2 regions of the Amycolatopsis sp. NBC_01286 genome follow, and region 1 is predicted to be linked to the other one. Evidence: riboswitches for the same ligand, from Rfam matches in the RefSeq annotation. Region 1 holds a riboswitch; the other holds the start of a gene.
What was found. A riboswitch is a leader RNA that binds a small molecule or an ion and turns the genes downstream of it on or off. The one in region 1 is predicted to bind S-adenosylmethionine.
Positions count from the first base shown of each region.

Region 1 (5,891 bases):
TGAAGCCGGTGCTGCACATGTCCGACGGCCGGATCCTGCCGCTGGAGAAGGTCCGGACCATGAACCGGGCGATCGCGCGGCTGGTCGAACTGGCGGCCCGCGCGGCGGACGACGACGACGTCGAGCTCGCCGTCCACCACCTCGCGTCGCCGGACCGGGCGGTCGAGCTGGCCAACCGGCTGGAAGAAGCCGTGCCGCGGTCGGCGGGCTGCGTGGTCTCGGAGCTGGGCGCGGTGATCGGCGCGCACACCGGGCCCGGCGTGCTGGGCGTGGTCGTGCAGCGCACGGTGCCGGCCCGGCCGGACGCCTGACCCTCCAGCATCTCATCCGGGTACGACGAAAACCGCCGTTCCCGGGCCCGGCCGGCGGCATCCGTCCACAACACCCCAGTTGTCCACAGGACGCGGCGCCACCCCTGTCGCCCGCCTCCCCGCGGCCCCTAACGTCGATCGTGTGTTCGAGCAGCCCGCCCGGGATCCGGGCCTCCCCGTCAACGACCGGCTCGCCTGGCTGGCCGACCAGCTCTCGCCCGACGCGAGCACGGTCGGGCCCGGCGGCCGGTTGGTCCGGCGCTGGCTGCCGGGCGGAGCGACCGGCGCGGGCCGGCGCCGCTGGGCGTTCGCCGGTGTCTTCGTGGCCGTCGTGGTGCTCGTCCTCGGTTCGGTCGCGCTGCTGGGCGGCCGGCCGGCGCCCGAGCCACCGCCTCCGCTGCCCAGCGCGAAACCCGCGGCCGAGGCCCCGGCCGCACCCAAGGCCGGTCTCGTCGTCAGCGTGATCGGCCGTGTCCGGTCGCCCGGTCTGGTCACCGTCCCCCAGGGATCCCGCGTCGCCGACGTGCTGCGCGCCGCCGGGGGAACCGACCCCGGCGCGGACCTCAGCGCCGTGAACCTCGCCCGCAAGGTGACCGACGGCGAGCAGCTCGCGGTCGGGATCCCGGCGCCCATGGCACCGCCCGGTGCTCCCGAAGGCGGAGGCGGGAAGGTCGACCTCAACGCGGCGAGCCCGGACCAGCTGGACACCCTGCCCGGTGTCGGCGAAGTGACGGCCAAGCGGATCGTCCAGTGGCGCGCGGAGCACGGCGGCTTCACGAAAGTCGAGCAACTGCGCGACGTCGACGGCATCGGCCAAAGCAAGTTCGAGAAGCTCCGCGAGCAGGTGACGGTCGGATGAGCACGATTCCCGCGACCGACACCCGGCAGGACATGCGGTTGGTCCCGGCGGCGCTCGCGTGCTGGCTCGCCGCCCTGGCCGGGCTGCTGCTCGGCTGGTGGACGGCGGTCGCCGTCGGTCTCGCCGCGGCCGTGCTCGCCGGGGTGCTGCTCTGGCGGGCACGTGGCCGGCCCCGGGTGTTCGGCGCGGCGGCGGCGCTGCTGGTGCTCGGCCTGGTCGCCGCCGGTCCGATCGCCTGGCGGATCCACGACGCCGAGCAAGACGGCCTGCGTGCGGCCGCGGCCCAGGGGCTGCCCGCGACGCTCACAGTGGTCGTCGCGGAACGGCCGAAGCCGGTGCGGAGCGCGGGGTACGCCGATCGGCAGGCGGGCGCCCGATCCGTGGTCCTGTCCGCCGACGTGCGCACGGCGTCCGTCGACGGACAGTCGGTCGTCTCGTCCGGGCGGGTCCTGCTGCTTGCACCCGTCGCGGACTGGGCGGGCGTGCTGCCAGGGCAGGAAGTCCGGGTGGCGGGCCTGCTGATGCCACCGCGTGGCGCGGACCTGACCGTCGCGGTGCTGTCCGTGCGTGGCCCGCCGGGTGATCCGGGCCCGGCGCCGTGGTGGCAGAAGGCGGCGGCCGGACTGCGGGCTGGCCTGCACGACCTGAGCCAGATCCTGCCGGAGGAACCTGCGGGACTGTTGCCGGGCCTGGTCCTGGGCGACACGAGCGGGTTGTCCCCTCGGATCGAGCAGGAGTTCGTCACCGCGGGGCTAGCGCACCTGACAGCGGTGAGCGGGGGAAACCTCGCCGTGGCGTGCGGCGCGGTCCTGCTCCTGCTGCGAGTGCTTCGGCTGGGCCCGCGGTTGTCGGCCGTCGCGGCGGGCCTGTGCCTGGCCGGGTTCCTGGTCCTGGTCGGTCCGGAGCCGAGCGTGTTGCGCGCCGGAGTCATGGCGGCGGTCGCGTTGCTGGCCCTGGCACTGGGACGGCGGGGCTCGGCGCTGCCCGCGCTGGCCTTCGCGGTCTGCGTGCTGGTCGTGGCGGATCCGGCGATGGCCACGGACTTCGGGTTCGCGTTGTCGGTCTTCGCCACCGCCGGGCTCGTCCTGCTGGCTCCACGCTGGGCGGGGGTGCTGGTCCGCCGCGGCGTCCCGCCGGGCTTCGCCGAAGGACTGGCGATCCCGCTCGCCGCCTTCGTGGTGACGGCGCCGGTGCTGGCCGGGATGGCGGGCACGGTGAGCCTGGTGTCGGTGGTGACCAACGTCCTCGCCGCGCCCGTCGTCGCCCCGGCGACGGTGCTCGGGGTGCTGGCGACGGTCGTCGGGCCGTGGTGGCCGGGCGCTGGCACGTTCCTGGTGCACCTGGCCGGCCCGGAGGCCGAGTGGCTGATCTTCGTGGCGCGGCACGGCGCGCGAGCCCCGGGCGCGGTCGTTCCCTGGCCCGGCGGCTGGGCGGGCGCGCTGCTCGCGGCGGCCGTCCTCGCGGTGCTCGTGTTCGCCGTGCGGTACCGGCGGGTCCGGCTGCTCCTGGCGGTGCTGATCGTCGGCGCGTTGCTGGTGTTCGTGCCGGTGCGGGTGCTCGCGCCCGCGTGGCCGCCGCGGAACTGGGCGATGGTCGAGTGCGACGTCGGCCAGGGTGACGCGGTCGTGCTGGCGACGGCCGAGCCGGGGCGGGCCGTGGTGGTGGACACCGGGCCCGAGCCGGGGCCGGTTGACGAGTGCCTGCACCGGCTGTCGGTCGACCGGATCCCGTTGCTGGTGCTGAGCCACCTGCACGCCGACCACATCGGCGGGCTCGCGTCGGTCTTCGACGGCCGGTCGGTCGGCGGGATCGCCGTCGGGCCGGGGCGGACGCCGGAGTGGGCGTGGCGGCAGGTCGCCGCGGAGGCGTCCCGCCGGGGCGTGCCGTTGGTGGAACTGAGCCCGGGCGAGCGGGTCGACCTGCCCGGGCTGGCGCTCGACGTGCTCGGGCCGCGGTACGTGCCGTCGCGGTCGGCCGGCCAGCAGGACGGCACGACGATCAACAACAGCTCGGTCGTCCTGCGCGCGGAAACGGCCGCCGGGCGGGTGCTGATGACGGGTGACGTCGAACTGGCGGCCCAGTCGGACCTGCTGGCCGATGTCGGAGACCTGAAAGCGGAGGTGCTCAAGGTGCCCCACCACGGCTCGCGGTACTCGCTGCCGGCCTTCCTCGCCGCGGTGGCGCCGCGCGCGGCGCTCATCAGCGTCGGCGCGGGCAACACCTACGGCCACCCGAGCAAGTCCACAGTGGACACTCTGACGGCGCTGGGTGCCTTGGTGACCCGGACCGACGTCGACGGCGACACCGCTGTGGTCCCGGACCCGTCAGGCCCGGCGATAGCCCGCCGGGGCGAGCCACGCGGCCCGCCCCACCGCTGACTTCCGTTGCCCGGCAACGCGTTCCCGCCGGGGCGGGCGTGGCTCGCCCCGGCGGGGAGACGTCAGTAGCCGAGGGCCTTGTTCACGGCCGCGGCCGAAGCCGGCACGGTCGCCTTGGGGCCGACGTGGTTCTCGATGGCGTCGAGGGTCTTGAGGCCGTCGCCGGTGATGAGGAGCACCGTCTCGGCGTCCGGGTCCAGCTTGCCCGTCTCGATGAGCTTCTTCGCCGTGGCGACGGTGACCCCGCCGGCCGTCTCGGTGAAGATGCCCTCGGTGCGGGCCAGCAGCCGGATGCCTTCGACGACCTCTTCGTCGGTGACGTCCTCGATCGAGCCGCCGGTGCGGTTGACGATGTCGAGCACGTACGGGCCGTCGGCCGGGTTGCCGATCGCCAGCGAGCGGGCGATGGTGTCCGGCTTCACCGGCTGGACGACGTCCTGCCCGGCGCGGAACGCGGCCGAGACCGGCGAGCAGCCGGTGGCCTGGGCGCCGAACACCTTGTACGGGCTGGCGTCCACGAGGCCGAGCTGGCCCAGCTCGCGGAAACCCTTGTCCACCTTGGTGAGCTGTGAACCGGAGGCGATCGGCACGACGATCTGCGGCGGGATCCGCCAGCCGAGCTGCTCGGCGACCTCGAAGGCGAGTGTCTTCGAGCCCTCGGAGTAGTACGGGCGGACGTTGACGTTCACGAAGGCCCAGCTCGGATGCTCACCGGCCAGTTCGGTGGCGAGCCGGTTGACGTCGTCGTAGTTGCCGTCGACGGCGATCAGGTCGCCGTCGTACACCGCGGTGGTGAGGATCTTGGCGCGCTCGAGGGACTTGGGGATCAGCACGACCGACTTCCAGCCCGCGCGCGCCGCCGCGGCGGCGACGGCGTTGGCCAGGTTGCCGGTCGAGGGACAGGCGAGCACCTCGAAGCCGAACTCGCGGGCCGCGGCCAGCGCGACGGCGACCACGCGGTCCTTGAACGAGTGCGTCGGGTTGCCGGTGTCGTCCTTGACCCACAGGCGCTTGAGACCGAGCTCCTTGGCCAGGCGATCGGCGCGGATCAGCCGCGTCGAGCCGGGCTCGGTGTTCGGGATCTCTTCGATGTTGGACGGAACCGGGAGGAGCTTCTTGTAGCGCCAGATGTTCTTGGGGCCGGCCTCGATGTCTTCGCGGCGGACGCGGCCGAAGTCGTAGGCGACCTCGAGCGGCGAGAAGTCTTCGGCGGAGACGAACTCGGGGGCGAGCGGCTGCCGGTGGCCCTCTTCCTTCGACACCAGTTCGACGGCCGGTCCGAGATCCGGGGTCTTGGTGGTGGAGGTCGTGCCGAGGGTTGCGGTCATCGCGAGGTTCCTTCCTCATCTGCCCCGCCGAAGCGGGCCGGAATTGGCACCGTGGTCGTCAGCTATCCCGCGATCGCGGGATGACAGGCTGTACGCCGGTTGCCGGGGCTTCGTCGGGCCGTTCCCTCTGCCCCTCTGGATGAGCGGTATTCAGTTGTCGGAGCGCGCGAGAAAGCGCGCCGCCTCCAGGACACCGTACGACATGGCACTCGCGCCGTGCCATGGTGGCCGCTCGACATCACCGGAGCGGGCGCACGAAGCAGCAAGTGAGAAGATTCCCGGGTGACCGCGCAAGCCACCGCCCCGGCCCCGCTCCACCTGGTCCTGGGTGAGGAAGAACTGCTGATCGAGCGGGCCGTCCGCGAGACGCTGGCCGCGTCCCGCGCGATCGACGCGACGGCCGAGCTGACGCGGGCCCGGGTGTCCGATCTCACAGCTCCCGAGCTGGCCGAACTCGTCAGCCCGTCGCTGTTCAGCGAAGGCCGGGTGATCGTCCTCGAGTCGGCGCAGGACATCTCGCAGGAGCTGGCCGACGCCGTGACGTCGTACCTGAAGGACCCGGCGGCCGGGATCGTGCTCGTCGTCGTGCACACCGGCGGCGGGCGCAGCAAGGCGGGCAAGACGCTCCCGGCGGTGCTGAAGAAGGCCGGCGCCGAGGTGACGGAGTGCCCGAAGCTGACCAAGCCCGCCGAGCGGGAGCAGTTCGTGCGCCACGAGGTGCGCCGGGCGGGCGGCAAGATCGACCCGGCCGGGGTCGCGGCGCTCATCGACGCCGTGGGCTCCGACCTGCGGGAACTCTCCTCGGCCGCGATGCAGCTCGTCGCGGACGCCGGCGGGGTGGTCGACGCGGACGCGGTCCACCGCTACCACCGCGGCCGCGCCGACGTGACCGGGTTCGCGGTGGCGGAGAAGGCCGTGAGCGGCGACCGCGCGGCCGCACTGGAGTCGCTGCGCTGGGCGATGCAGCTCGGCGTCCCGTACGTCCTGGTCGCCGACGCGCTGGCCGACGCGGTCC
Region 1 is NZ_CP108428.1:5,033,849-5,039,739, forward strand. Features, by position in the region: gene OG570_RS24045 (DegV family protein) at 1-311, shown strand, start outside; gene OG570_RS24050 (ComEA family DNA-binding protein) at 454-1,170, shown strand; gene OG570_RS24055 (ComEC/Rec2 family competence protein) at 1,167-3,548, shown strand; gene thrC (threonine synthase) at 3,611-4,876, opposite strand; SAM riboswitch class I at 4,889-5,022, opposite strand; gene holA (DNA polymerase III subunit delta) at 5,159-5,891, shown strand, end outside.

Region 2 (5,891 bases), 350 kb from region 1:
TGTTCGGCGCGGCCGGCTACCGCCTGGAGGAGGGCGAGCGCTCGGTGGTCGTGCACACGGAGATCACCAACCGCGGCGCGATCCCGTTCGCGTCCCTGCCGGACAACTACCTCGAGCTGCTCACCGTCGACGGCAAGACGATCGGCAAGGCCCCGGTCTCGCTGACCTCGCGGCCGCCGCACAAGATCGGCGTCAAACCGGGCGAAACCCTCGGCGGCCACACGGTGTACGTCCTACCGGACACGACCCGGGTGGTTTCGGTCCGCTGGAGCCCCCGGCCGGAACCGGACGAGCGCACCGTGATCTGGTCGATCGAGGACTAGTAGCTCTCGTCCTGCAGGATCTTGAGGGCGTTCGCCAAGTCGTCCGGGTACTCCGACTCGAACTGGACCCAGCGGCCGTCCGACGGGTGGGCGAAGCCGAGCGTCTTGGCGTGCAGCCACTGGCGGTTCAGCCCCAGCTTGCGGGCCAGCACCGGGTCCGCGCCGTAGGTCAGGTCGCCGACGCACGGGTGCTTCAACGCCGAGAAGTGCACGCGGATCTGGTGCGTGCGCCCGGTTTCGAGCTTGATGTGCGCCAGGGACGCCGCGCGGAACGCCTCGACGACCTCGTAGTGCGTCACGCTCGGGCGGCCGCCCTGGACCACCGCGAACTTGTAGTCGTGGCGGGGGTGGCGGTCGATCGGGGCGTCGATGGTGCCGCGCGTCGGGTCCGGGTGGCCCTGGACGATCGCGTGGTAGCCCTTGTCGACCGTGCGTTCCTTGAACGCGCGCTTCAGCACGGTGTACGCGTGCTCGCTCTTGGCCACCACCATCACGCCGGTCGTGCCCGCGTCGAGCCGGTGCACGACGCCCTGGCGCTCGGCCGCGCCGGACGTCGCGATGCGCAGGCCCGCCGCGGCGAGGCCGCCGACCACCGTCGGGCCGGTCCAGCCCGGGCTCGGGTGCACGGCGACGCCGACCGGCTTCGAGATCACCACGATGTCGTCGTCGTCGTGCAGGATCTGCATGCCTTCGACCGGCGCGGCGACGATCTCCACCGGGTTCGCCGGCTCGGGCAGCGTGACCTCCAGCAGCCCGCCCGCGGCCAGCCGGTCCGACTTGCCCGCCGGGTGGCCGTCGAGCAGCACGTCGCCGGACTCGGCCAGCTCGGCGACGACCGTGCGGGACAGCCCGAGCATCTTGGCGAGGCCGGCGTCGACCCGCATCCCGTCGAGCCCGTCGGGCACCGGGAGCATCCGCGAGCTCACGCCTGGTCCTCCTGCTTGGTTTCCGCGGCCGGTTCGGCCTGCTTCTTGTCTTTGGCCTTGTCTTTGGTCGACGTGCCGTCGTAGTCCTTGCCCAGCAGGGACAGCAGCACGATCAGCGCACCGCCGACGCAGATCGCCGAGTCGGCGATGTTGAAGATCGCGAAGCCCTTGCCGTTCGGGGCGAACGCCGAGATGAAGTCGACGACGTGGCCCTGCAGCCCGCCGGGTGCGCGGAAGATCCGGTCGGTGAGGTTGCCCAGCGCGCCGGCCAGCACCAGGCCGAGGCCGATCGCCCAGCCGATCGAGCGCAGCCGCCGCGAGATCCAGATGATCGCGATGACGACGGCGAGCGCGACCAGCGCCAGCACCCACGTCATGCCGGTGGCCATCGAGAACGCGGCACCCGGGTTGCGGATCACCTGCAGGTAGATCAGGCCGCCGAGGATCCGGACCGGCTCCTTGCCCTCCAGGTTGGCGGTGACCAGGTTCTTCGTGATCAGGTCGATCGCCCAGAGCACCACCGCGACGGCGAACACCCAGCCCACCCGGCGCTTCGGCAGCGTCGCCGCCGTCGCCGCCGGGGTTTCCGGCGTCTCCTGGACGGGCTCGGGCACCGCCTCGGCGGCGGCGTCGGTGTCGGGTTCTCCAGCGCTGGACTCGGTGCTCACCGGTCCATTGTCCACGCCTGGTCAGGGTGCCCCGGCGGCAGTGTCGCGGGGACGCCGCGGGAGGACCGCGAACGCGGCGGCGAACAGCACGCCCGCCGCGCTCGGCGCCCCGGTCACCGGCGTCGAGAACACCAGGCTGACCAGCGCGAACACCAAGGCCACGGCCACCAGGAACCAGCTGCGCTCGTACGCCGCCGGCACCGGCGCGACGACCGCCATCACGAGCTGGGCGAACCCCGGCGCGGCCAGCGGGAACCAGACACGCCGTCCCTCCCCCATCGGGGCAGGGTAGCGGCGAACGCCCCGGCCACGAGCACGGTCGCGGAGATCAGCGCGCCCGGCAGGTCCGCGATCACCACCGCCACCGCACCGGCGGCCACGGCCACCGCGAGCACCAGCGGACTGCGTTCGTACCAGGCGACCAGCGCGAGCCCGAGCGTCGCCAGGAGGGGGCCGCGGGTGGCCGCGTCGAGACCGAACCGGCTGAACAGCAGCAGGTCCAGCACCGGGACGGCGAGCACGACGCCGACGATCGACATCACCACCGTCCTCGCGCGCAGCCCGCCCGCCACGGCGTACGAGATCACGACGGCGAGGAACGCCGCGATGAGCGCGTACTGCCACGCCGGACCGGCGCCGCCGGTGTAGGCCACGACGGTGTCATCGAGGCTGAGGAACCGGGCCTTGGTGCCGTAACCGTCGATCGTCAAGCCGAACAGGCCCACGTAGCCGGCGGTCGCCGGTGGCAACCGCGCCGTCAGTTCCGCGGTGACGGCCGACCGGTGGAACAGTTCGGCCGTCACCAGGACCAGTTCCGCGAAACCCAGCAACGCCAACGGAATCCACTGCCGCCCCATCCGCCCAGGTTAACGCTCAGCAGAACGGCGGCAGCTCCCGCGGGTCGCCGACCGGGGCCCAGCGGCCGCCCGCCTTCGTGTACCCCCAGCGCGCGCCGCGGGCGACGATCTGGCGCAGGGCCAGCAGCACGCGATCCACGTGCTCCTCGGTGCTGCCCAGGCCGAGGCTGACGCGCACCGCCTGCTGCCCTTCGCCGCCGGTGACGCCGATCAGACGCTTGGCCGCGATGTGGGCGCAGAAGGCGCCGTCGCGGACGCCGATGCCGTACTCCGCCGAGAGAACCGCCGCGAGCCAGCCGGGATCGAAGCCGGCGACGACGAAACTGACCGTGCCGACGCGGTCGACCGGCGCGTCGAACAGCCGCAGCTCGGAGCAGCCCGGGATGCCCTCGAGGCCCCTGCGCAGCCGGACGAGCAGGGCCTGCTCGTGCGCTTCGACGGCGGCCCAGTTCCGGCTCAGGGTTTCGCAGGCGACGCCGAGCGCGTACACGCCGACGGTGTTGGGTGAACCGGCTTCGTGCCGCTCCGGGCCGGTGTTCCAGACGACGGCGTCCTCGGTGACGAGCTTGGTCGCGCCGCCGCCGGCGAGGTAGGGCCGGGCGGCGCGCAGCCAGTCGGCGCGGCCGATCAGCGCGCCCGCGCCGAAGGGCGCGTACAGCTTGTGGCCGGAGAGGGCGACGTAGTCGACGTCCAGGTCCTGCATGGCGATCCTGCGGTGCGGCGCGAGCTGGGCGGCGTCGAGGGCGATGCGGGCGCCGTGCCGGCGGGCCACCGCGGCGATCTCCGCCACCGGAAGCAGCTCACCGGTCACATTGGACGCTCCGGTGAGGACCACCAAACGCGGCCCCTGCGGGGATTCCGCGAGGGCTTCGTCCACAGCGGACACCGCCGCGAGCCGGGTGCGCGGGGTCGGCAGGCGCCGGACGTTCGGCCCCTGCCACGGCAGCAGCGCGGCGTGGTGCTCGGTGTCGAACACGATCACCGCGGTGCGCGGCGGGAGGCTGCGGGCGAGCAGGTTGAAGGAGTCGGTGGTGTTGCGGGTGAACACGACCGTGTCGGTCCGGCGCGCGCCGACGAAGCTGCGCAGCGTGGCGCGGGTGCGCTCGTAGAGCTTGGTGGAGACCTGCGAGGCGAAGCCCGCGCCGCGGTGGACGCTGGCGTACCAGGGCAGGAACTCGTCGACGGCCACGCGGACGGCGTCGAGACAGGGCGCGCTGGCCGCGTGGTCGAGATTGGCGTAGCCGATGTCTCCGCCGGTGACGAGCGGAACTCGCAGCGAGGCACCAGCGACCGTGGGAATACCTTGGGACGCAAGGGTTTCCTGGGTCTGTGTGCTGGTGCGGTCGATGGCGAGAGTCATCGTTAGCCTCCTCGGCGTTCCGGGGGGCCCCGGCGAGGGGCCCGCGCTTGCCGGTCGCACGGCGCGACCGGCCCGGTCCTCACCCGGGGCACCCCACCGCGGTAGGAGGGTTGCCGGCCAGCAAGCCGGGGCTTGACGCTGGCACTCATGACCTGATTCAAAAGGTAACCGAGAATCGGCGTGACGACCAGCCCCCACAGCACATTCTGAGACACCGACCACAAGTCGAGCAGGAATGGAGAAGCGTCAGATCTTCGCGCGGAAACGGCCCGGGAGCTGCGTCACGGCATGGTCCGAGAGGTGCGTCGCGGTGCCGGCGTACTGGTCCGCGCCCGCCGTGAACAGCCAGCCGCCCAACGTCTTCCCGTCGATCGGCTCGCCGTGCGCCGCCGCGACGGTGGTCGAGACCTGGCTGTAGGCGAGACCGTCCCAGTCGGCCGCGTCCGGCAGTGTCCACAGTGTGAAGTGCACGTGGGCCCCGGTGCTGCTGCCACCACACGGCAGGGCGTTGCCGGTCGAGCCGAGCACGTCGCCGGCCTCGACCTGCTCACCGTCGGTGACCTTGATGCCTTCCATGTGGTAGTACCCGGTCCGCCAGCCGCCGGCGTGGTCGATGGTCACCCAGTCGCCGCCCGCGCAGTGCTGCAGGTGCACGGTCCCGGCCAGCGGCGCCCGCACGGTCTTGTCGGCCGGGCTGAGGTCGAGGGCGTTCTCGACGCCGGTGCTGCCATCGTCGGAGTGGATGCCGGCGGAGTACACCTGCTGGCCGGCCTTGAACGGCAGCGCCAGCACCGGAAAGGGCCCCACCTCAGCGGCCGCGCCGGGAGCGGCGGCGAGCCCCACACCCAGGACGATCGCCGCGACCAGCCCGGCCCCACGCACGTATCGCTTCGTCACCCGGCGTACTCCTTCGACTCTACGTTCACCCATTCGAGGTAATGAATGGAGCGCAGAGTAAGCCAAAAGAGGGAACGCAGGGAAGATCAGGTGAGGTTTTTGTGAGGATCACTCACCCTCACGGGAAAAGATCACCAGGTCGACGCGAAGAGCGGACAGGCACCGGACAACGGGCCGCCCCGAACGCAGCCCCCCACCACTCCCTGGGGGGCGTCCCCTGTCCAGTCTACCGCCGCTGACCTGCAAAAACGTGAGTGCCGGAAATCTGTGGACAACTGGAGTGGATGTGGACAACTCGCGGCCGGCCGGGCTCGCGACCGCCGAGCGCAGCAGACGGCACGGTGGCCAAGCGGGCAACCCGCGATCGACGCCGCCCACCTCAAGCAAACCGACGCGGGCGGCCCGGCGGCGAGGCCGAACCGAGCGGACACGGTTCCGCCCAACCCGCGAACGAGCCAGCGGCTCGACTCGCAGCGCCGGCGACCCCAGCGGACCGCACAGTGGCCAAGCAGGCAACTTGCGCTCGGCCCCGCTCACCTCAAAGCCGACGCAGGCGGCATGGCAACCAAGCGGGCCACCCGCCGATCGACCCCACTCGCCTCAAGCAAGCCCAGCGGACGGCACGGCGGCCGAGCAGGCAACCGGCCCCACTTATCTCAAGCAAGCCGACGCGGAAGACACACCGGCGAGACCGAGCATCCGATCAGCCACGACCCCCGCGACCCAGCGGCCCGACTCGATCACCAGCCGCCCCAGCGGACGACACCGCCGCGAGACCGAGCGGGCACCAGCCGGCAAACCGCGAACCGCGTCAGATGCCCGACTCGCCGCGCCAGCGGGCCAGGCGGCCGGCGCGGTCC
Region 2 is NZ_CP108428.1:5,387,275-5,393,165, reverse strand. Features, by position in the region: gene OG570_RS25915 (AsnC family protein) at 1-323, shown strand, start outside; gene OG570_RS25910 (RluA family pseudouridine synthase) at 320-1,249, opposite strand; gene lspA (signal peptidase II) at 1,246-1,863, opposite strand; gene OG570_RS25900 (hypothetical protein) at 1,939-2,196, opposite strand; gene OG570_RS25895 (hypothetical protein) at 2,136-2,774, opposite strand; gene OG570_RS25890 (aminotransferase class V-fold PLP-dependent enzyme) at 2,791-4,134, opposite strand; SAM riboswitch class IV at 4,173-4,287, opposite strand; gene OG570_RS25885 (M23 family metallopeptidase) at 4,381-5,031, opposite strand; gene OG570_RS25880 (potassium/proton antiporter) at 5,843-5,891, opposite strand, start outside.
Region 2: it holds a riboswitch for S-adenosylmethionine, as region 1 does, so the genes downstream of both, OG570_RS25890 (aminotransferase class V-fold PLP-dependent enzyme) here and thrC (threonine synthase) in region 1, are expected to answer to the same signal.